DNA from 3 places in the Streptomyces sp. NPDC050625 genome. Region 2 is predicted to be linked to each of the others. Evidence: riboswitches for the same ligand, from Rfam matches in the RefSeq annotation. Region 2 holds a riboswitch; each other region holds the start of a gene.

Region 1 (7,247 bases), on a different contig from region 2:
GGATCGCCGGAGAGCATCAGCTGCACCGTGGGATCGAGCCCGCCGCTGCGGTACTGCGCGGCCGCGACGGAACCCAGCGCGTCCCGCGCCGAGTTGAGCTTCTGCTCCTTGCGTGCCGCCTCGTCCCGCAGCGACTTCAGCCGCTGCTCCGCCGAATCCGCCTTCTCCTTCGCGCCGTCGTACTTCTCGGTGGCGACCTCCGCCTCCTGGTACAGCTTGTCGACCTTCGCCTTGACCTGGGCCGGTGTCAGCTGCGGCTCGGCGTGCCCGATCCCCTCGAAGCCCGTTGCCGTGGCCGCGCCCGCCAGGGCGATGGTCACGGCCGTGCGGGCGGTGTTGCCGCCCAGCGAGCGCTGTCGGGGCCTTCGGTGCACTGCCACCTCGACCGTCACGTCCTCTCGTACGACCTGGCCGGCTACGCGTCCGGCGGCGGCCCGCACAGGGGGAGCGGGCCGCCGCCGGACCTTTCTCGGCGGAGGTGGTCGGCTGCCGCCCCTGGCCCGGGCGGCGGTGGGGAGCCGGTCACCTGGTGGAGGACGCTAAACCTGACGGTGTCGGCTCGGTAACGTCATGTAAGGAAGTGCCCGGATCGGGTTGGCGGTGACCGTATGTGACCGTGATCGGGGTCCGGAGCCGCCCTCTTCACACAGTGCGATGACCGAAGCGGCGGTTCCGCGGTGCACGGGGGTGGTGGGGTGCTATGGGGCGCATATATGCGGGGGATTAGGCTCCCGCCTCATGGACGTACTCATCCATCTCTTCGTCGGCCTGCACATCATCGGCATCGCCGCGCTCCTCGGCGGCTTCCTCACCCAGATGAAGGCGATGGGCCGGGGCACCGCCCGCTTCGTCCCCGCGATGCTGCACGGCGCCCTGACCATGCTGGTCACCGGTGTGATCCTGGTCGGCCTCAACCAGGCCGACGGCCACCACGTCAACGCCGTCAAGATCGGCGTGAAGCTGGCCCTGCTGATCGTGATCCTCGGGCTCGTCTATGTGAAGCGGGACGACGAGACGGTGGACAAGCGCCTGTTCGGGCTGGTGGGCCTGCTGACCACGGCGAACATCTTCATCGCCGTGCTGTGGACGTGACCGGGCTCAGCGCACGTCCCTGAGCCCCGCGCGGGCCGACCGGACCGCACCGGTGGCTACCACGAGCCAGACGGCCACGGAGATCCACACCAGCACCTGACCGGGCCGTTCCAGCCACGGGATGCCGAGGGCGGCGGCGACGGACAGCGTCGCCGTCGCCGTCATCCCCATCGGGAACACCGTCGACCAGCGGCGTACGTCGAAGCGCGGCCGTGGGCGCACCACCTCGGCGGTCAGGAGCACGACGTAACAGCTCAGATCGAGGACGAGCAGCGCGAGGGCCGTGTCGCGCAGGACGCCGAGGTTGTCGTCGTCCCACAGGTACAGCCGCGCGCTGTCGGCGGAGATCAGCTTCGCGGCGGCCAGCGCCGAGATCGCGAGCGCGCCGCCCGCGATCCACTGGTCCCCGGGCCCCTCGACCACCTGCCGCACGTCGAACCGGGCCAGGGCGAACCCGTAGAGCACGAGGCCCAGCCAGAACAGCACGAGCGCCGCGTGGGCCAGCCATGCCGTCGCCTCGGCCGCGGCGAGCGTGGCGCCGAGCACGGCGAGCCCCTGCGTGGCCACGCAGCACAGGAACACCGTGCCCGGCATGCGCCGGTGCCAGTGCCGTACGACGAGGAGGATCAGCACCGGCCAGAGCGCCGCGCACAGCGCGAGCAGCACCTCGGCCAGGCCGTGGCGGCCCAGTGCGGAGAAACGGGTGCCCAGCACGGCGGTCGCGGCGACGGCGGTGAGCGCGCCCGGCGTCCGCGCCTCGGCCACCCAGCGCCTGCGCTGCCACAGCAGCCCCACGGTGAAGTCCACGGCCGGCGCCAGCCAGGCGACCGAGGCCAACGCGAGGGCGATCAGGGACAGTGCCTCGTACCCCGCCAGCTGCAGCCCGACCGACACGATGCCGGTCGCCATCACGGCGGCCCCGGCCGCCGGCGGGCGCCGCTTCCACCAGGCGCGTAGGGGTGAGGAGGCGGGCATGGGCCCGATGCTAGGGAGCCGTGCGCGCCTTGCGAGCGGGGCACGCGCGCGCGTGCGGGGAAAAACGCGCGGGTGCGGGACAGGGGCGCGTGCGCCTGCGGCTCACGACGGCCGCGGCGCTCGCGTCACCACAGCCACGGCGCTCGCGTCCCTGCCCCACGGAGGTCTCTTACGCCGGCCGTACCACGCTGTGGATGATCGACGCGCCGCCGTAGTAGATCGACTCCTCGCGGACGTAGGCGCCGGGCTTCGGGGCGTGGATCATCATGCCGTTGCCGATGTAGATGCCGACGTGGCTGACGTCGTCGTAGAAGAAGATCAGGTCGCCGGGCTCGGCATTGGTGAGCGAGACCGTGGTGCCCACGTTGACCTGGTCATAGGTGGTGCGCGGAAGGCTGACGCCCGCGGCCCGCCAGGCGGCCGAGGTGAGGCCGGAGCAGTCGTAGGAGTCGGGGCCGGTGGCGCCCCAGACGTACGGCTTGCCGATCTGGGCGCGGGCGAAGGCGATCGCCTTCTCCGCCTTGGTGGCGTACGTGGAGTCCGAGGACGAGCCGGTCGAGCCCGTCGACCCCGTCGAACCCGTCGAGGTGGAGGAGCCCGAGGAACCGGACGAGCTCGCGGCGGCGGCCTTCTTCGCCGCCTCCGCGGCCGCCTGCTTCTTGGCGAGCTCCGCGGCCTGGCGCGCGGCCTCCTCCTGCTTCTGCTTCTCGATCGCGGCGAGCCGGGCCTTCTCTTGCGCCGTCAGCTCGGACAGCAGCTCGCGCGCCGAGGAGAGCTTCTTCTGGACGGTGGCCTTGGCCGTCTTCAGCTCGTTCTGCGACTCGGTCAGCGTCTGGAGGCTCTTGGTGGCTTCCTGCCGCTTCTTCATGGTCGCCGACTGCTGTGTGATGTAGTCGTCGACCGCGACCTTCTGCCGCGAGGTCATCCGGCCCATCAGCTGGGTCTGGTCGAAGTAGTCCTGCGGGGAGTTCGAGAGCAGGAAGGTGGCGGTGTCGGGCGCGGCGGCCCCGGTGCGGTACTGGGCGGCGGCGAACGTACCCAGTTCCTCACGCGCCTTGTTGAGCTTGTCCGTGCGCCGCGCCACGTCGTCCAGCAGGGTGTCGACGTTCTTGCGCTGCTGGCCGGACTTCTCCTTGGCCGCGTTGTACTTCTCGGTCGCCGACTCCGCCTGGCGGTAGAGGTCGTCGACCTTCTTCTCGACTTCCTCGATGCTCGGCTTGCCGTCGGCGGAGGGGGTGGCGTTGGCGGTCTGGGAGAGCAGGGCCACGGAGGTGAGCGCGGCGGTGGCGATGGCGGGGGTGCGTATGCCTGCTGCTAGGGCACTCGCGGGGCGCGACTTGCGGTGCGACGCCAAGGGAGGCGACTCCTTCCATGTTCCGCCTACCGAGTTAGCTGTCGGGTTCGGGCGGGTGGTTCGGAAGGGTTGCCCTACGGCCTTTCTCCGGGTGGAGGTTGGGCCGATTCACCCCAAGGTCGGTTGGGTCCCCGGCTCCGGCTGCCGTGGCGGGCACACCGGACTCGGCGGAGGCCGCGCGGCCCGGCGACGTTCGCCGGTGGGGGTCGTACGGCCCGCCCGAGACGGTAGCCAACTGGTGTGGCCCGTGTGAAGGTTGATGGGCGATATGCCCGATACATTTTTGTGACCTGACGCAGAATTCCGCCCGTGTGACAGCATGCCTCCGGAGCGTGAGCCAGTTGTCCGGCTCGCGCATCGGGAAGATCCCCCGCGCGCGGGGCCGGTCCTGTTTCCGGGGCGGCGGTCGTTTGTCGGTGGGGCGCCCTAGACTCGGAGAGCGATGAGCAGCCTCTTTGACGACAGCTTCCTGGCGGACCTCCAGACCCCTCACGGGCGCGAGGAGGAGCCTCCGCCGCCGCCCGAGGACGATCACGCTCCGGAGTCGGTTCCGGACGATCTGTTCGGCGGGAAGTTCGACGTGCCGCCGGACCGGGACGATTACTACCGCGACGGCGCCCCACGCCCGGTGATCGACGCCGCGGCGCTGCTGGAGGGGCTGAACGAGAACCAGCGCGCGGCCGTCGTGCACGCCGGTTCCCCCCTGCTCATCGTGGCCGGCGCCGGCTCAGGCAAGACCCGTGTGCTCACGCACCGCATCGCCCACCTGCTGGCCGAGCGGAACGTGCACCCGGGGCAGATCCTCGCGATCACCTTCACCAACAAGGCCGCGGGCGAGATGAAGGAGCGCGTCGAGCACCTCGTCGGCCCGCGCGCGAACGCGATGTGGGTGATGACCTTCCACAGCGCGTGTGTGCGCATCCTGCGCCGCGAGAGCAAGAAGCTCGGCTTCACCTCGTCGTTCTCGATCTACGACGCCGCCGACAGCAAGCGCCTGATGGCCCTGGTCTGCCGCGACCTGGAGCTCGATCCCAAGCGCTTCCCGCCGAAGTCCTTCAGCGCCAAGATCTCGAACCTGAAGAACGAGCTGATCGACGAGGAGGACTTCGCGGCCCAGGCCACCGACGGCTTCGAGAAGACCCTCGCCCAGGCCTACGCCATGTACCAGTCGCGGCTGCGCGAGGCGAACGCCCTCGACTTCGACGACCTGATCATGACGACGGTCAACCTGCTGCGCGCCTTCCCGGACGTCGCCGAGCACTACCGCCGCCGCTTCCGCCACGTCCTCGTCGACGAGTACCAGGACACCAACCACGCCCAGTACGCCCTCGTGCGCGAGCTCGTCGGCACCGCCGCGCACCCGGTGGACGTACCGCCGGGCGAGCACGACCTCCAGCCCGCCGAGCTGTGCGTCGTGGGTGACGCCGACCAGTCCATCTACGCCTTCCGCGGCGCGACGATCCGCAACATCCTCCAGTTCGAGGAGGACTACCCGAACGCGACGACGATCCTCCTGGAGCAGAACTACCGCTCCACCCAGACGATCCTCTCCGCCGCCAACGCGGTCATCGAGCGCAACGAGTCCCGCCGCCCCAAGAACCTGTGGACGAATGCGGGCGCGGGCGCGGGGATCACCGGCTATGTCGCCGACACCGAGCACGACGAGGCACAGTTCGTCGCCGACGAGATAGACCGGCTCACGGACGCGGGCGAGGCGAAGGCGGGCGACGTCGCCGTCTTCTACCGCACCAACGCCCAGTCCCGTGTCTTCGAAGAGGTCTTCATCCGCGTCGGCCTGCCCTACAAGGTCGTCGGCGGCGTCCGCTTCTACGAGCGCAAGGAGGTCCGGGACGTCCTGGCCTATCTGCGCGTCCTGGCCAACCCGGAGGACTCCGTGCCGCTGCGCCGGATCCTCAACGTCCCCAAGCGCGGAATCGGCGAGCGCGCCGAGGCGATGATCGACGCCCTCGCCCAGCGCGAGAAGATCAGCTTCCCGCAGGCGCTGCGCCGGGTCGACGAGGCGTACGGCATGGCGGCGCGCTCGACGAACGCCGTCAAGCGGTTCAACGTGCTGATGGAGGACCTCCGTACGATCGTCGAGTCCGGCGCGGGACCGGCCACGGTCCTTGAGGCGATCCTCGAACGCACCGGCTATCTCGCCGAGTTGCAGGCCTCCACCGACCCGCAGGACGAGACCCGCATCGAGAACCTTCAGGAACTCGCCGCCGTAGCCCTGGAGTTCGAGCAGGAGCGCGAGGAGGGCGCGGCGACATCAGGGGCTGCCGCCCCGGGAGGCACGCTGGCCGACTTCCTGGAGCAGGTCGCCCTGGTCGCCGACTCGGACCAGATCCCCGACGAGGACGAGGAGGGCTCGGGCGTCATCACCCTGATGACCCTGCACACCGCCAAGGGCCTGGAGTTCCCGGTCGTCTTCCTCACCGGCATGGAGGACGGCGTCTTCCCGCACATGCGCGCCCTCGGCCAGAACAAGGAGCTGGAGGAGGAGCGGCGCCTGGCGTACGTCGGCATCACCCGCGCGCGGGAGCGGCTGTATCTCACGCGGTCGTCCCTGCGCAGCGCCTGGGGACAGCCGTCGTACAACCCGCCCTCCCGCTTCCTGGAGGAGATCCCGCCCGCCCATGTGCAGTGGAAGCGGACGGGAGCGGCGGCGCCGGTCTCCTCCGGACCTGCTTCCGGTGTGGCGGCCTCGCTGTCCTCGTCCCGCTCCCGCTCGTCGGCGTCGGGCGCGTCCGGCTTCGCCACGAAGCGGGTCTCGTCGAAGCCGGTGGTGTCCCTGGCCGTCGGGGACCGGGTCACCCACGACCAGTTCGGCCTCGGCACGGTCCTCGCGGTGACGGGTCAGGGGGACAACGCCCAGGCGACGATCGACTTCGGTGACGCGAAGCCGAAGCGGCTGGTGCTGCGGTACGCGCCGGTGGAGAAGCTGTAGCCGCACGCGAAGAGCCCCCGCCGATCGGAGGGTCCGGCGGGGGCTGGGTCACTCGTGGAGAAGGCGGGGGACCTACGTCGGGTCGAGGCCATGGCTGCGAAGCCACGGCAGCGGGTCTATGGCCGAACCGCCCGCCGGCCGGACCTCGAAGTGCAGATGCGGGCCGGTCGAGTTGCCCGAGTTGCCCGAGTAGGCGATCGGCTGCCCGGCCTTGACGCTCGTACCGGAGGCGACCCGGTAGCTGGAGAGGTGGCAGTACCAGGTCTCCGTGCCGTCCTTGGCCGTCACGATCATCATGTTGCCGTAGGCGCTGTTCCACTGGGTGCGGGCCGTGCCGTCGGTCGCGGCCATCACCGTCGTGCCGTACGAGACGGGGAAGTCGATGCCCGTGTGCACGGACATCCAGTTGACGCCCGCCTGGCCGAAATAGGCGCTGAGCCCTCTCTGCAGGACCGGAAGCGCGTACTTCGGGCGCAGCCGCTCCTTGCGGGCCGCCTCGGCCGCCGCCTTCTTCTGCTGGGCCACCTGCTGCGCCTTGAGGTCGATGCGCTCCTGGGTGCGGCTGGCCCGGTCGGCGAAGTCGTCGGCGCCGGCGGAGAGGCTCTCCAGCTGGGTGTCCAGCTTGTTGTTGGCGGCGGACGGTTTCACCGACTTCGTCTCCGCCGCGGAGGCGCTGGTGTCCTTGCCGCCGCCGATCAGGTTCAGATTGCCCACGGAGGCGGCGGCGATCCCGGCCACCCCCATCACACAGGCCGAAGGCACGGCCACGGTCAGCAGCGCGGAGCGCTTGGGTGTACGGCGGCGCGAACGCGCACCGCCGCGTGACCCCGCACGGGTGGACGGGCGCGGGGTGAACTCTTCCTGATCGTCCAGCAG
Region 2 (7,247 bases):
GCGATGTACGCGCGCCAGGCGCGCTGCTCGTCGGGGGTGAGCCAGCGGGTCGTCATACCGCCAGTGTAAGTTTGTTTCAAACTTGAACCAAGCCCGCACGTCAGTCGCAGTACATCAGACCTCGTCAGGGAGAGCGCGCCGATGCCGTACCCGTACGTCCTGTTGTCCGCGGCCGTCTCCCTCGACGGCTTTCTGGACGACACCGGCCCCGAGCGGCTGCTCCTGTCCAGCCCGGCCGACTTCGACCGGGTCGACGAGGTGCGGGCGTCGGTCGACGCGATCCTGGTCGGCGCCGGCACGATCCGTGCCGACAACCCGCGGCTCCTGGTCAACTCGCCCGAGCGACGCGCCGCCCGCGTGGCCGCGGGCCGGCCCGAGTACCCCCTCAAGGTCACCGTCAGCAGCTCCGGCGAGCTGGACCCGGACGCGAAGTTCTGGCACACGGGCGGCGAGAAGGTCCTCTACACGACGGAGAAGGGCGCCGAGCGCGCCCGCGGACTGGGCCTCGCGGCCGATGTCGTCCCGCTCGGCCCCGACCTCGACTGGCCGGCGCTGCTCACGCACCTGTACGAGGAGCGCGGGGTGCGCCGGCTGATGGTCGAGGGCGGCGGCACCGTCCACACCCAGCTGCTCCGCCAGGGCCTCGCCGACGAACTCCAGCTGGTCCTCGCCCCGCTCCTGGTGGGAGACCCGGCGGCGCCCCGGCTGTTCGGCCCCGGGGGCTACCAGGGCGGGCGGCTCCGGCTCCTGGAGACGCGCCGCATCGAGGACGTCGTACTGATGCGGTACGAGCCGACGGCACCCGGCACCGGGCGGTCGGTCGCCGCGGCGGACCGGCACTGGATGCGGATCGCCTGCGACCTCGCGGCGCTGTGCCCGCCCTCGGAGACCGCCTTCAGCGTGGGCGCGGTCGTGGTCGCCGCCGACGGCACCGAGCTGGCCCGGGGGCACTCGCGGGAGGGCGACGACCCGGTCGTGCACGCCGAGGAGGCCGCGCTGGCCAAGGTCGACCCGGCCGACCCGAGGCTGGCCGGCGCCACGGTCTACAGCAGCCTGGAGCCCTGCGCCCGCCGGGCGTCCCGGCCCGCTCCCTGTGCGCGGCTGATCCTGGACGCCGGGGTACGACGGGTGGTCACGGCCTGGCGGGAGCCGGACACGTTCGTGCAGGGCGCCGACGGCAGCGGGCTGCTGACGGGCGAAGGCGTGGACGTCGTCGTACTGCCCGAGTACGAGGACCTGGCCACGGCGCCGAACCGCCATCTGACGGCCCGCGGATAAGCCCTGGATAAACCCGTGCGCTTGCACCCCTGAGCATGGCGTATGCTTAAGGCACACCGACGCGGGGTGGAGCAGCTCGGTAGCTCGCTGGGCTCATAACCCAGAGGTCGCAGGTTCAAATCCTGTCCCCGCTACTCAAGGCTCAGGGCCGGAATCCAGTTCATGGATTCCGGCCCTGAGTGTTTTGGCGACGACCGGGCGACTATCACGAAGAGTGACCGGACGAAAGCCCTCCGCATAACATCTGAGTCACCATCAAAAACGTCGTGACTCATGTACCGCGGTCAACTCGCCCGATTTCCACCGGTCATGGTGTGTAAGTCCGCCCGTAAAAACGTTAATGATCAAGCAGAACGGCTTGGAATCTGACAGCCGGGTCTATTAACGTTCGATAACGCAGCGCGGTCGTCCCAGCCGTCACAAGAGTCGGCTCCGTGCGCACGCGCCGAATCCCGCAAGGGAACCGGGGAACCACCACCTTGGGGTGAATCACGCGGATGCCGCCGTGGAGGCACGGCCGGTATACGCGCGTAGGAGACCTTCCTGCTCCGAACCCGTCAGCTAACCCGGTAGGCGACGGAAGGAAAGGAGTACGCCCGCGTGGCGTCCAACCGGCCTGCCCCCACAGCCCCATTCGTGCCGAGCGAGCACACCGAGACCTTCGGCTACGGCAGCTACCGCACCGACGAGGGCCCGTGGGAGGAGTGGAACCCCACCGAGGAGTCCCTCAGCCCGGTACGCGGCCGGCACCGTGTCGTCAAGCAGCGCGGCGGCGGACTCGCCCGTAGCTCCACGGTCCTGGGCGTCGGCGTCATAGCCGCCGTCGGCGCGGGTGGCATGGCCAGCGCCCACACCGGCAAGCCGCCGGTGTCCATCTCCATGCCCGACCTGCCCTCCGTCGGCTCCCTGCTCGGCGACAGCACCCCGGACGAGGCCCCCGACAAGGGCTCCGCGACCGCGCTCAGCAGCGTCGGCATGACCTCGGCCGACAGCGCACAGGGCGCCTCCGACGCCGGTGAGGCACTGCGCAACCGCATCATGGCCCAGGCCGAGAAGCAGCAGGGCCAGGTCGAGACCAAGGCCGCCGCCGCTGCCGTGGCCGCCGCGGACAAGCAGGTCGCCGCCGCGGCCGCCAAGGCCGAGAAGGCGGCCGCCGCCAAGGCCGCCGCCGCCAAGGCGCAGGCGGAGGCCGAGGCCGAGAAGAAAGCCGAGGCCGCGCGCCTGGCCGCGCTGGCCAAGCAGTACACGCTGCCGACCTCCTCGTACACGATCACCTCGACCTTCGGTCAGGCCGGCGCCATGTGGTCCTCCGGCTACCACACCGGCCTCGACTTCGCCGCGCCCACCGGCACGCTCATCAAGGCCATCCACAGCGGCACGATCACCGAGGCGGGCTGGGCCGGCTCCTACGGCTACCGCACGATCCTCACCCTCGACGACGGCACCGAGCTGTGGTTCTGCCACCAGTCCTCGATCAGCGTCTCCGCCGGGCAGAAGGTCAGCACCGGCGACGTCATCGGCCGCGTCGGCGCCACCGGCAACGTCACGGGCCCGCATCTGCACCTGGAGGTCCACCCGGGCGGCCAGGCCACCGGGATCGACCCGATGACGTGGCTGCGGGGCAAGGGCCTCAACCCCTGACCCACCCTGTCGACCGCCGGCGGTCCTGACGACACCCCCCGACGTCAGGGCCGCCGGTCAGGTGTGTGCGGGATCTCCGGTCAGGTGTTCGCGGGATCTCTTCCGAGCGGGATCTCTTCTGAGCCGGCGCTGCTGACGCACGCGTCGGCGTAGCGGCGTGCCACGCCTGTCCGCGGCGGTCTAAGGCCGATAGGGGTTGTACGCGGGATACGGTGCCGCCGGGTACCCGTACGGCACGGGCATTCCGTACGGCGCCTGCATTCCGTACGGCGCCTGCGGCCCGTACACCGGCCGGGGCGGTGCGGACATCCGGGCCGCGTACTCCATCGCCGGACGGGCCACCTGGCGCCGCTTCCACAGCTCGGCCAGCAACTCCCGTTCCCGTACGACGTAGTCGGCCCCCGCGCGGCCCCGGCGCCCGCGGTGGCGCAGGAACGCCAGCGCCGTCGCGTCCGCCTCGTACTGCCCCACGGCGCGCGCCGCCTGCTTGCCCAGGTGGTGGCCGGCGTAGTCCCGGGCCATCTGCCGCGCCCGCATCGAGCCGAGCACGAACGGCTCGGCGGGGCCCAGCCACCCGGCGAAGACATACACGGGCAGCTCCTCCCGCACGGTCCGCAGCTCGCGCTGCCGCGTCCAGATCGCCAGCCAGGTCAGCAGCCCGAACGCGGGCACCATGAACGCCCCGTACACGGCGAAGAAGCCGTACGGGCCGAAGGTCGAGGAGCCGTTCCAGAACGCGTGCATGCTCATCGCGAGCAGCAGCCCGCCGAGCGGCACCAGCACCCGCCGCACATGCTGCCGCTCGGCGGAGAGCGCGGCGATGCCGAAGCCGATGCCGGTGAGGACGGTGAACAGGGGGTGCGCGAACGGGGACATGACGACGCGCACGAAGAACGTCGCGGCCGTGACGGAGGCGATGCCGCGGTCGCCGGTGAGCTGGTCGGTGCCGAAGGCGGTGCCGAGATAGAGGATGTTCTCGGTGAAGGCGAAGCCGGTGGCGGTGACGCCCGCTATCACCACACCGTCCACGATCCCGGTGAAGTTCCGTCTGCGGAACAGGAAGACGAGGAGCACGGCCGCCGCTTTGGAGGACTCCTCCACGATGGGCGCTATGACGGTGGCGCCGAGGGTGTCGGCGCTGGACGGATCGGCGGTGGTCGTGGCTATCCAGCGCGTCGCGAAGCTGTTGGCCACGATGGCTATCAGCGCCGCCGCGCAGGCGCCCCAGGCGAACGCGAAGAGCAGGTTCCGCCAGGGCCCCGGCTCGACCCGGTCGAGCCAGCGGAAGGCGGCTATGAGCAGGGGCACGGGCAGCACGGCGAGACAGATCCCGACCAGGAACCCTTCCGTGCCGGTCTGTTCGCGGACCAGGGCGAGGATGACGAGCCCGGAGAGCGCGAGCAGGGCGATGAGCGCCCCGTACCGCACCCACCTGCGCTGCCACCAGCGCGGGTGCCGGAGCGCACCGCCGTCGGGGCCGGCGGGGTGCGTCGGATACGGGGGGAAGGTGGTCACGGCATTGACCCTAACGTCGCTGCTGCTCCCGGTGCTGTACGCGGCGGAAGAGCAGATCGTTCACCACATGACCCTTGTCCAGTCCCTGACCCTCGAAACGGGTCAGCGGCCGGAAGTCGGGGCGCGGCGAGAAACCGCCGTCGGGGCGGGTGTTCTCGAAGTCCGGGTGCGCGGTCAGCACTTCGAGCATCTGCTCGGCGTACGGCTCCCAGTCCGTCGCGCAGTGCACGATCGCCCCCGGTCTGAGGCGGGTGGCGGCCAGGCCGAGGAACTCCGGCTGGATCAGCCGCCGCTTGTGATGCCGCTTCTTAGGCCAGGGGTCGGGGAAGTAGACGCGCAGCCCGTCGAGCGAGTCGGGCGTGAGCATCTCGCGCAGCAGGATGATCGCGTCCCCGTTGCCGACCCGGACGTTGGACAGCCCGTTCTGGTCGCAGAGGTTGAGCAGGTTGCCCTGCCCCGGGGTGTGCACGTCGACGGCGAGGATGTTGAGGTCGGGGTTCTGGGCGGCCATCTGCGCGGTGGCCTCGCCCATGCCGAATCCGATCTCCAGCACCACGGGCCTGTCGTTCCCGAACAGCTCGCCCAGGTCGACGACCCGCTGCCCGTCGATGTCGAGTCCCCACTTGGGCCACAGCCGCTGCAGCGCGTCGGCCTGCCCCGCGGTCACCCGGCTGCGCCGCGGCTGGAAGCTCCGGATCCGCCGCTCGAAGTGCGACCCGGCGGGGTCGGCCTTGGGGCCGTCCGGGAAGCGCGGCTCACCCTTGGCGCGGGTGTGCCGGACGGAGACGCCGGGGACGTGCCGGGGGGATTCGGGGGTGTTCAGGAACTCAGACACAGTGGTGACGATTTTACGCGAGCCGGGACACGGGGAACCGGTCAGGACGAGCCCAGCACGGCCAGCGCCCGGCGGGCCACCGACCTGCCGATCGGCAGCGAGGCCGTGGCCGCCGGAGACGGTGCGTTCAGCACGTGCACGGTCCGTGCTCCTTCCCGGATCAGGAAGTCGTCGACGAGCGTGCCGTCCCGCAGGACGGCCTGAGCGCGCACTCCCGGGGCCGCCCGCACCAGGTCGTCCGGCCGCACGGCGGGCAACAGTCTGCGCACCGCCTCCGTGAACGCCGGCTTCGACACCGAGCGCCAAAACTCCCCCGCCCCGTACCGCCAGTGCTGCCGGGCCATCGCCCACGCGCCGGGCCAGGCCAGCGTGCCCGCCACCTCACGCGGCCGTACGACCCCCCAGCCGTACCCCTCCCGGGCCAGGGCGGGCACCGCGTTGGGGCCGACGTGCACGCCCCCGTCGATCCCGCGCGTGAGATGCACGCCGAGGAACGGGAACGCCGGGTCCGGCACCGGATACACCAGTCCGCGCACCAGTCCGGGCCGCGCCAGCTCGTAGTACTCGCCCCGGAAGGGCACGATCCGCACCTCGGGCTCGTCGCCGGTGAGCCGGGCCACCTCGTCGCAGTACAGCCCGGCGCAGTTCACCAGCACCCGCCCGCGCACGATGTCCCCGCCCGCCGTACGCACGGCGACCCCCAGCTCCGGGCGGCGGTCCACCTGGACCACCCGCGCGCCGTACCGGATCTCCGCGCCGGACGCCTCGGCGAGCTGCCGTGCGACCCCGGCGAAGTCGGCCACGCCCGTCGTCCCGACGTGTATGGCCGCGAGGCCCCGCACCTGAGGCTCGTACTCGGCGATCTGTGCGGCGCCCAGCTCCCGCACCGGTATCCCGTTCTCCCGGCCGCGCTGCACCAGGGCGTGCAGCCGGGGCAGCTCGGATCGCTCGGTGGCGACGATCAGCTTGCCGGTGACGGCGTGCGCGATGCCGTACTCGGCACAGAACTTCACCATCTCGGCGGCGCCCCGCACCGCGTACCGCGCCTTGAGCGAGCCGGGCCGGTAGTAGATCCCGCTGTGGATCACGCCGCTGTTGCGCCCCGTCTGGTGCCGGGCGGGCCCCGGCTCCTTCTCCAGCACGGTCACCCGCGTGCCCGGCGCGGCACGCGTGATCGCATACGCCGTGGACAGCCCGACGATCCCACCGCCGACCACCAGCACGTCGCAGTCGTACGCGACCTCCCGCACCTGCACCACCTCCTGGCATCGATAGTGCACTGCGCCACTGACAGTGTCTTCAAACGCAGCCGGAGGGGCCGGCGCAGCCGTGCCCCAGGGGCACGGGGCTGTGACATCAGCGGCTGCGCCGCGGGGCGCGACCGGCCAAAGGCGACCCGCGGTCCCGGGGACCACCGCGACCCGGCAGACGCGAAGGACCCGGCAACCCAGCGGAGCGCCTACGCCGGAGCCAGGAGTGGTCGTGCCCGCTCCCGCAGCTCGACCACGCGCGGTTCGTCGCCGTACGGCTCCAGCCGGTGCAGCAGATCCTTCACGTACTCCGTGGTGCGCGCGGACGATATCCGCCCCGCGACCTCCACGGCCCGCACCCCCTGCTCGCACGCCGCGTCCAGATTGCCCGACTCCAGTTCGGCGACCGCCGAGACGACCAGCCGCAGCCCGTGCGACCGCACGAACTCCTCCGTCGGCTTCGACAGCGCCTGCTCCGTGAAGCGCCGGACCTGGCGTGGTGCCTTCAGATCGCGGTAGCACTCCGCGGCGTCGGCGGCGAACCGGTCGTAGGAGTAGAAGCCGAGCCAGGTCGGGTCGTTGTCGCCCTCCCTGGCCCGCTCCAGCCAGCCCTCGGCGGCCTTGAGGGCCGCGCCGGCCGCCTGCGCGTCGCTGGCGCGTGCGTGCGCGCGTGCCTCGACCAGGCGGAAGAAGCTCATGGTGCGGGCGGTGGCCAGACCCCGGTTGCG
Region 3 (7,247 bases), on a different contig from region 2:
GATGCCCGAAGCGCCGTTCACGAGCAGGTTCGGGAAGGCGGCGGGCAGGGCGACCGGTTCCTGCTCCTGGCCGTCGTAGTTGGGGGCGAAGTCGACCGTGTCCTCGTCGATCGACTCGGTCATCAGGCTCGTGGCCTCGGCCATCCGGCACTCGGTGTACCGCATGGCGGCCGGCGGGTCGTCGTTGCCCAGCGAGCCGAAGTTGCCGTGCCCGTCGACCAGCGGGACGCGCATGGAGAACGGCTGGGCCATGCGCACCAGGGCGTCGTAGATCGACGCGTCGCCGTGCGGGTGGAGCTTGCCCATCACGTCGCCGACGACACGCGCGCACTTCACATAGCCGCGGTCCGGGCGCAGGCCCATCTCGTTCATCTGGTAGACGATCCGGCGGTGCACCGGCTTGAGGCCGTCACGGGCGTCCGGCAGGGCGCGCGAGTAGATGACCGAATATGCGTATTCGAGGTAGGAGCCCTGCATCTCGTCCACGACGTCGATGTCGAGGATCTTCTCCTCGTACGAGTCGTCGGGCGGTGGGGTCTTCGTGCTGCGGCGGGCCATCGCTGCCGGCTCCTCTTTTCTGGTCGCTCGCCTACGGGTCGCTCACGTCGGTGTCGACGCACCCCTTCGGCTCACTCTTTCTGAAGCGTGAACGGGTCTGATCGGACCATTGTGGACCGCGGTACTGACAAGCCGGGCCAGGACCCGGTGCAGGTGGCCCTTCCCGGTGGCGCGCGGCGCCGGAGGAGCCGCCCCGCGGCACGACTCCCGCAGGCTACGCGATCCGCTGTGGGCGTACGTCCGGCGGGAACTTCACCGAGGCTCCGGCCGCTTGCATACAGTGGCAGGACCGGCAGGAACACAGCGGTTGCACGACCGCTTCCGCGATCGAAGGGACGTACATGCCCATGGGTCACACGACCAAGGCCGAGGCAGGCTCCGGGGGCCTGGCAGCGACCGAGCACCGCCTGGCCAACGGTCTGCGCGTGGTGCTCTCCGAGGACCACCTGACCCCGGTCGCGGCGGTGTGCCTCTGGTACGACGTCGGCTCACGCCACGAAGTCAAGGGCCGTACCGGCCTGGCTCACCTTTTCGAGCATCTGATGTTCCAGGGCTCCGCGCAGGTGAAGGGCAACGGTCACTTCGAGCTGGTGCAGGGCGCCGGCGGCTCGCTCAACGGCACCACCAGCTTCGAGCGCACCAACTACTTCGAGACCATGCCCGCCCACCAGCTGGAGCTCGCCCTCTGGCTGGAGGCCGACCGCATGGGCTCGCTGCTGGCCGCCCTCGACGACGAGTCCATGGAGAACCAGCGGGACGTCGTCAAGAACGAGCGCCGGCAGCGCTACGACAACGTTCCGTACGGCACCGCCTTCGAGAAGCTGACCGCCCTCGCCTACCCGGAGGGCCACCCGTACCACCACACGCCGATCGGCTCGATGGCCGACCTGGACGCGGCCACGCTGGAGGACGCGCGCCGGTTCTTCCGGACGTACTACGCGCCCAACAACGCCGTGCTCTCCGTGGTCGGCGACATCGACCCGCAGCAGACCCTGGCCTGGATCGAGAACTACTTCGGCTCGATCCCCTCCCACGACGGCAAGCCCGAGCCCCGCGACGGCTCGCTGCCGGAGATCATCGGCGAGCAGCTGCGCGAGGTCGTCGTGGAGGAGGTCCCGGCCCGCGCGCTGATGGCCGCCTACCGGCTCCCGCAGGACGGCACGCGCGCGTCCGACGCCGCCGACCTGGCGCTCACCGTCCTGGGCGGCGGCGAGTCCTCCCGCCTGTACAACCGGCTCGTGCGCCGCGACCGTACGGCCGTCGCGGCCGGGTTCGGCCTGCTGCGGCTGGCCGGGGCGCCCTCCCTGGGCTGGCTGGACGTGAAGACCTCCGGCGACGTCGAGGTGCCGGTCATCGAGACCGCCATCGACGAGGAACTCGCCCGCTTCGCGGAGGAGGGCCCCACGCCCGAGGAAATGGAGCGCGCCCAGGCCCAGTTGGAGCGCGAGTGGCTGGACCGGCTCGGCACGGTCGCCGGCCGCGCCGACGAACTGTGCCGGTTCGCGGTCCTGTTCGGCGACCCGCAGCTCGCCCTGACCGCCGTCCAGCGCGTCCTGGAGGTGACGCCGGAGGAGGTCCAGGAGGTGGCCAAGGCCCGTCTGCGCCCGGACAACCGTGCGGTGCTCGTCTACGAGCCGCTCTCCGCCGAGTCCGCGGAGCACACCCAGGACGAGGAGTTCCCCGAGGACCCGGAGGCGGAAGCCACCGTGGAAGCGTCCACCGCCGACCAGAACGAGGACGAGGAGGCGGCCAAGTGACCGAGCTCGCCGCGATGGAGTTCCACCCCCAGCCCCGTGCGGGCGAGGCGAAGCCGTGGGCCTTCCCGGCCCCCGAGCGGGGCACGCTGGAGAACGGCCTGACCGTTCTGCGCTGCCACCGCCCCGGCCAACAGGTCGTCGCCGTCGAGGTGCTCCTGGACGCGCCGCTGGACGCCGAGCCGGCCGGTTTCGACGGTGTCGCCACGATCATGGCGCGGGCCTTCTCCGAAGGCACCGACAAGCACTCCGCCGAGGAGTTCGCCGCCGAGCTGGAGCGCTGCGGCGCGACCCTGGACGCGCACGCCGACCATCCGGGCGTCCGGCTGAGCCTGGAGGTCCCCGCCTCCCGCCTCGGCAAGGCGCTCGGCCTGCTCGCCGACGCCCTCAGGGCACCCGCGTTCGACGAGAGCGAGGTGGAGCGGCTGGTGCGCAACCGCCTCGACGAGATCCCGCACGAGCTGGCGAACCCCTCCCGCCGTGCCGCCAAGGAGCTCTCGAAGGAGCTGTTCCCGGCGACCGCGCGCATGTCGCGCCCGCGCCAGGGCACGGAGGAGACGGTCGAGAAGATCGACGCGGCAGCCGTCCGCGGCTTCTACGACCGGCACGTGCGGCCCGCCACGGCCACCGCCGTGGTCGTCGGCGACCTCACCGGCATCGATCTGGACGCGCTGCTCGGCGAGACCCTGGGCGACTGGAACGGCTCCTCGGCGCAGCCGCGGCCCGTGCCGCCGGTGACCGCCGACGACACCGGCCGGGTCGTCATCGTGGACCGCCCCGGAGCCGTCCAGACGCAGCTGCTCATCGGGCGGGTCGGCGCGGACCGGCATGACCGCGTGTGGGCCGCCCAGGTGCTCGGCACGTACTGCCTCGGCGGCACCCTCACCTCCCGCCTGGACCGCGTTCTGCGCGAGGAGAAGGGCTACACCTACGGTGTGCGCTCGTTCGGGCAGGTCCTCAGGTCCGCCCCGGACGGCACGGGTGCCTCGATGCTCGCCATCAGCGGCTCCGTGGACACCCCGAACACCGGTCCCGCGCTGCAGGACCTGTGGGCGGTGCTGCGCAAGCTCGCCGGGGAGGGCCTCACCGACGCCGAGCGCGACGTCGCCGTGCAGAACCTCGTGGGGGTCGCACCGCTGAAGTACGAGACCGCGGCGGCCGTGGCGAGCACGCTGGCCGACCAGGTCGAGCAGTATCTGCCGGACGACTACCAGGCGACGCTGTACCAGCAGCTCGCCGCCACCGGCACCGTGGAGGCCACCGCCGCGGTGGTCAACGCCTTCCCGGTGGACCGTCTGGTGACGGTCCTGGTGGGCGACGCCGCCCAGATCAAGGAGCCCGTCGAGGCTCTCGGCATCGGCGAAGTCACCGTCGTCCCGGCCGAGTAGGGGCACGCGCGCGTGGGTCCTGCCGGCCGACGGGCCGTCAGGACCCACGAACGTCTCTCCAAGATGTCCGAATTGGGGCGGAGGTTGCCTGTCTGCCCTGTGGGATGCGCTACAAAATCCGGCTTCGGTTTGGGGATCGAAAGACCGCCCGCATAGCGTCGTCCAGGCTGTTCGTCGGGCAGTGCGCCGCACCCGCGGCACCGGACAGTCATCGCCGAGTCCCCGTACGGCGCGAGCCAGGGGAGCCGGGGACCCATGCAGTCCCTGGGGTGAATCGGACACCCGCGCGTGCCGCGAGGGGGTCCGTAGGAGACCTTCCTGCTCCGAACCCGTCAGCTAACCCGGTAGGCGAGAGGGAAGGAAAGGACCAGCCACTACATGGCGTTCACCCGCGCCACCGGGAAGCACCGCCGTCCCGGCCGGATGCACCGCACCACCGTCCGCGCGGCGGGCGTCGCGGCCCTCGCCACCACCGGCGCCGTCGGCACCCTCGCGGCCTCTCCGGCCCTCGCCACCGAGCCCGCTCCCGCGGACACCGGTCTCACGCCGGTCATCACCATGGGCGACTCGGTCGCCGAGCAGATCGATGCCCAGGCCGCGGCCCAGGAGCAGGCCGCCGAGCAGAAGGCCGTCGAGGAGGCCGCGCGAAAGAAGGCCGTCGCCCTGGCCGAGAAGGAGCGCGAGGCCAAGGCGCGCGCCGCCCGCGAGGCCGAGCGCAAGCGGCTCAACGCGTTCGTGGCGCCGATCGCGAACTCGTACGTCTCCACCGGCTACAAGAGCGGCGGATCCCTGTGGTCCTCCGGCTCCCACACCGGCATCGACTTCCACGCCTCCAGCGGCACCACCGTGCACGCGGTGGGCTCCGGCACGGTCGTGTCGACCGGCTGGGGCGGGTCGTACGGCAACCAGATCGTGATCCGGATGGCCGACGGCATGTACACCCAGTACGGCCATCTGTCGTCCATCGGCGTCTCCGTGGGCCAGAAGGTCGTCCCCGGCCAGCAGATAGGCCTCTCCGGAGCGACCGGCAACGTCACCGGGCCGCACCTCCACTTCGAGGCCCGCACGACCCCGGAGTACGGCTCGGACGTCGACCCCGTCGCCTACCTCCGCAAGCACGGCGTGAACATCTGACGGCATGGCGCACCGCTTCCCGAAGCCCCGGCTCCCCGAGCCGGGGCTTTCGCCGTTTCGGTCGCCCCGCTGTCCAAAAAATATCCATGGATTCCGGCACGCCATCGGAAATTCCCGTTGATTGCAATAGAGTCACGGAACACACGTCAATCGGCGACGTTTCACGGGGATTAAAGCGGAGGTCGGTCATGCGTATTCCGGCGAGCTCGGTATGCACGGCGATCAGGGACGACATCGTCGCCGGTGTCTACGAGCGCGGCGGCCGGCTCACCGAGGAACTCCTCGCGCGCCGCTACGGCGTCTCGCGCGTCCCCGTCCGCGAGGCACTGCGCACCCTGGAGGCCGAGGGCTTCGTGGTGACCCGGCGGCACGCGGGCGCGTGCGTCGCCGAACCGACCGAGCAGGAGGCCGCCGACCTGCTGGAGATGCGCATGCTGCTGGAGCCGCTCGGCGCCTCTCGGGCCGCGCAGCGGCGCACCGAGGCCCATCTCAAGGTGCTGCGGGGCCTGGTGAGGCTGGGCCAGGAGCGGGCCAGGCGGGGCAACAGCGAGGATCTGCGCTCCCTGGGCGGCTGGTTCCACGAGACGCTCGCGCAGGCCTCCGGCAGTCACGCCCTGACCTCGATGCTGACCCAGCTGCGGCACAAGATCGCCTGGATGTACACGGTGGAGGCGCCCGCCAGCCCGGTGGAGTCCTGGACGGAGCACGGCGCCATCGTGGACGCGGTGGCGCGCGGCGACGGCGAGCGCGCGCGGGCGATCACGGCGCTGCACACCGAGCGCGCGACATCCGCGCACCGATTGCGCTTTCCCGGCGGCGGTGACCGTTCGGACCGTGTGAGGACTTCGCAACATGCCGTAAACATGTCGGGCCTGCGGCATTAACACGGGCGCCGTATACAAAGAAGGGATATTCGGCGGAGGTGCATTTCCGCTGCCCTGATTTCCGTGCGCCCGGAATTTCCATGAGAATACGGCGGAGCCGCGCCGCCCGAAAGGGCTGACGCGGCTCCGGCGTTCGGCGCGGTGGCTCAGACGGTCTCGGGCAGTTCCTCCAGGCCCTCGGCGACGAGCTTCGCGAGACGGTCGAGGGCCACCTCCGCACCCTCGGCGTCGGAAGCGAGGACGATCTCCTCGCCGCCCTGGGCGCCCAGCCCGAGGACGGCCAGCATGGAGGCCGCGTTGACGGGGTTGCCGTCGGCCTTGGCGATCGTCACGGGGATGCCGGAGGCCGTGGCGGCCCGGACGAAGATGGAGGCGGGGCGGGCGTGGAGGCCCTCGGCCCAGCCGACGTTGACGCGGCGCTCAGCCATGTGATGCTGCCCTTCACTGTTCAGGGTTGTCTAGACCAGTTTCCCATATCGTGAAGCATGCCCGGAGCGGGCCTGTGTTCCGCTCCGGAGGTGATGTCGGACCTCGGCCTCGATCCGACTTCCGTCCTCCACAGACTGCCTCGCGCCGTTGTCCGACGCGAGCCGTACTCTGGGGCCCATGCAGACCTCGGCGGGCCGGCAGGACCGGCACGAGTACCCCACTCACTGGGAGGCGGACGTAGTGCTGCGCGACGGGGGTACCGCGCGCATCAGGCCCATCACCGTTGATGACGCCGACCGCCTGGTCAGTTTCTACGAGCAGGTCTCGGACGAGTCGAAGTACTACCGCTTCTTCGCGCCGTACCCACGACTGTCCGCCAAGGACGTCCACCGCTTCACGCACCACGACTTTGTGGACAGGGTGGGACTCGCGGCCACCATCGGCGGCGAGTTCATCGCAACCGTACGCTATGACCGCATTGGCCCCGGCGGCCTGCCCGCCTCCGCCCCCGCCGACGAGGCCGAGGTCGCCTTCCTCGTGCAGGACGCGCACCACGGGCGCGGGGTCGCCTCCGCCCTGCTCGAACACATCGCGGCCGTCGCGCGCGAGCGCGGCATCCGCCGGTTCGCCGCCGAGGTGCTGCCCGCCAACACCAAGATGATCAAGGTGTTCACGGACGCCGGCTACACCCAGAAACGCAGCTTCGAGGACGGCGTCGTACGCCTGGAATTCGACCTCGAACCCACCGACCGGTCGCTCGCCGTGCAGCGCGCGCGGGAGCAGCGCGCGGAGGCGCGGTCCGTACGGCGGCTCCTCGCGCCCGGCTCCGTCGCGGTCGTCGGCGTCGGACGCACGCCCGGCGGGGTGGGCCGCGGTGTCCTCGGCAACATCCGGGACGCGGGGTTCACCGGCCGCCTGCACGCCGTGAACAAGGCCTTCCCGGACGAGTTGAAGGAGATCGACGGCGTGCCCGCCCGCCGCTCGGTGCGGGACATCGACGGCCCCGTCGACCTCGCGGTCGTCGCCGTACCGGCCGAACGCGTGCCCGAGGTGGTCGCCGAGTGCGGGGAACACGGCGTGCAGGGACTCGTCGTGCTGTC

What was found. A riboswitch is a leader RNA that binds a small molecule or an ion and turns the genes downstream of it on or off. The one in region 2 is predicted to bind cyclic di-AMP.
Positions count from the first base shown of each region.
Region 1: linked by a shared signal. The riboswitch ahead of AB0I54_RS01110 (NlpC/P60 family protein) and the one ahead of AB0I54_RS31905 (M23 family metallopeptidase) in region 2 are both predicted to bind cyclic di-AMP.
Region 3: linked by a shared signal. The riboswitch ahead of AB0I54_RS30420 (M23 family metallopeptidase) and the one ahead of AB0I54_RS31905 (M23 family metallopeptidase) in region 2 are both predicted to bind cyclic di-AMP.

Region 1 is NZ_JBFAIQ010000001.1:220,298-227,544, forward strand. Features, by position in the region: gene AB0I54_RS01095 (NlpC/P60 family protein) at 1-380, opposite strand, end outside; gene AB0I54_RS01100 (hypothetical protein) at 739-1,092, shown strand; gene AB0I54_RS01105 (tellurite resistance/C4-dicarboxylate transporter family protein) at 1,099-2,067, opposite strand; gene AB0I54_RS01110 (NlpC/P60 family protein) at 2,237-3,421, opposite strand; cyclic di-AMP (ydaO/yuaA leader) riboswitch at 3,430-3,601, opposite strand; gene pcrA (DNA helicase PcrA) at 3,864-6,371, shown strand; gene AB0I54_RS01120 (M23 family metallopeptidase) at 6,444-7,247, opposite strand, start outside.
Region 2 is NZ_JBFAIQ010000018.1:171,885-179,131, forward strand. Features, by position in the region: gene AB0I54_RS31890 (MarR family transcriptional regulator) at 1-56, opposite strand, end outside; gene AB0I54_RS31895 (dihydrofolate reductase family protein) at 142-1,278, shown strand; tRNA gene AB0I54_RS31900 (tRNA-Met) at 1,339-1,412, shown strand; cyclic di-AMP (ydaO/yuaA leader) riboswitch at 1,712-1,871, shown strand; gene AB0I54_RS31905 (M23 family metallopeptidase) at 1,879-2,919, shown strand; gene AB0I54_RS31910 (PrsW family intramembrane metalloprotease) at 3,100-4,434, opposite strand; gene trmB (tRNA (guanosine(46)-N7)-methyltransferase TrmB) at 4,445-5,269, opposite strand; gene lhgO (L-2-hydroxyglutarate oxidase) at 5,311-6,528, opposite strand; gene AB0I54_RS31925 (MFS transporter) at 6,729-7,247, opposite strand, start outside.
Region 3 is NZ_JBFAIQ010000017.1:73,135-80,381, reverse strand. Features, by position in the region: gene AB0I54_RS30435 (DNA topoisomerase IV subunit A) at 1-558, opposite strand, end outside; gene AB0I54_RS30430 (pitrilysin family protein) at 900-2,315, shown strand; gene AB0I54_RS30425 (pitrilysin family protein) at 2,312-3,700, shown strand; cyclic di-AMP (ydaO/yuaA leader) riboswitch at 3,903-4,066, shown strand; gene AB0I54_RS30420 (M23 family metallopeptidase) at 4,079-4,834, shown strand; gene AB0I54_RS30415 (GntR family transcriptional regulator) at 5,023-5,718, shown strand; gene AB0I54_RS30410 (HPr family phosphocarrier protein) at 5,865-6,146, opposite strand; gene AB0I54_RS30405 (GNAT family N-acetyltransferase) at 6,325-7,247, shown strand, end outside.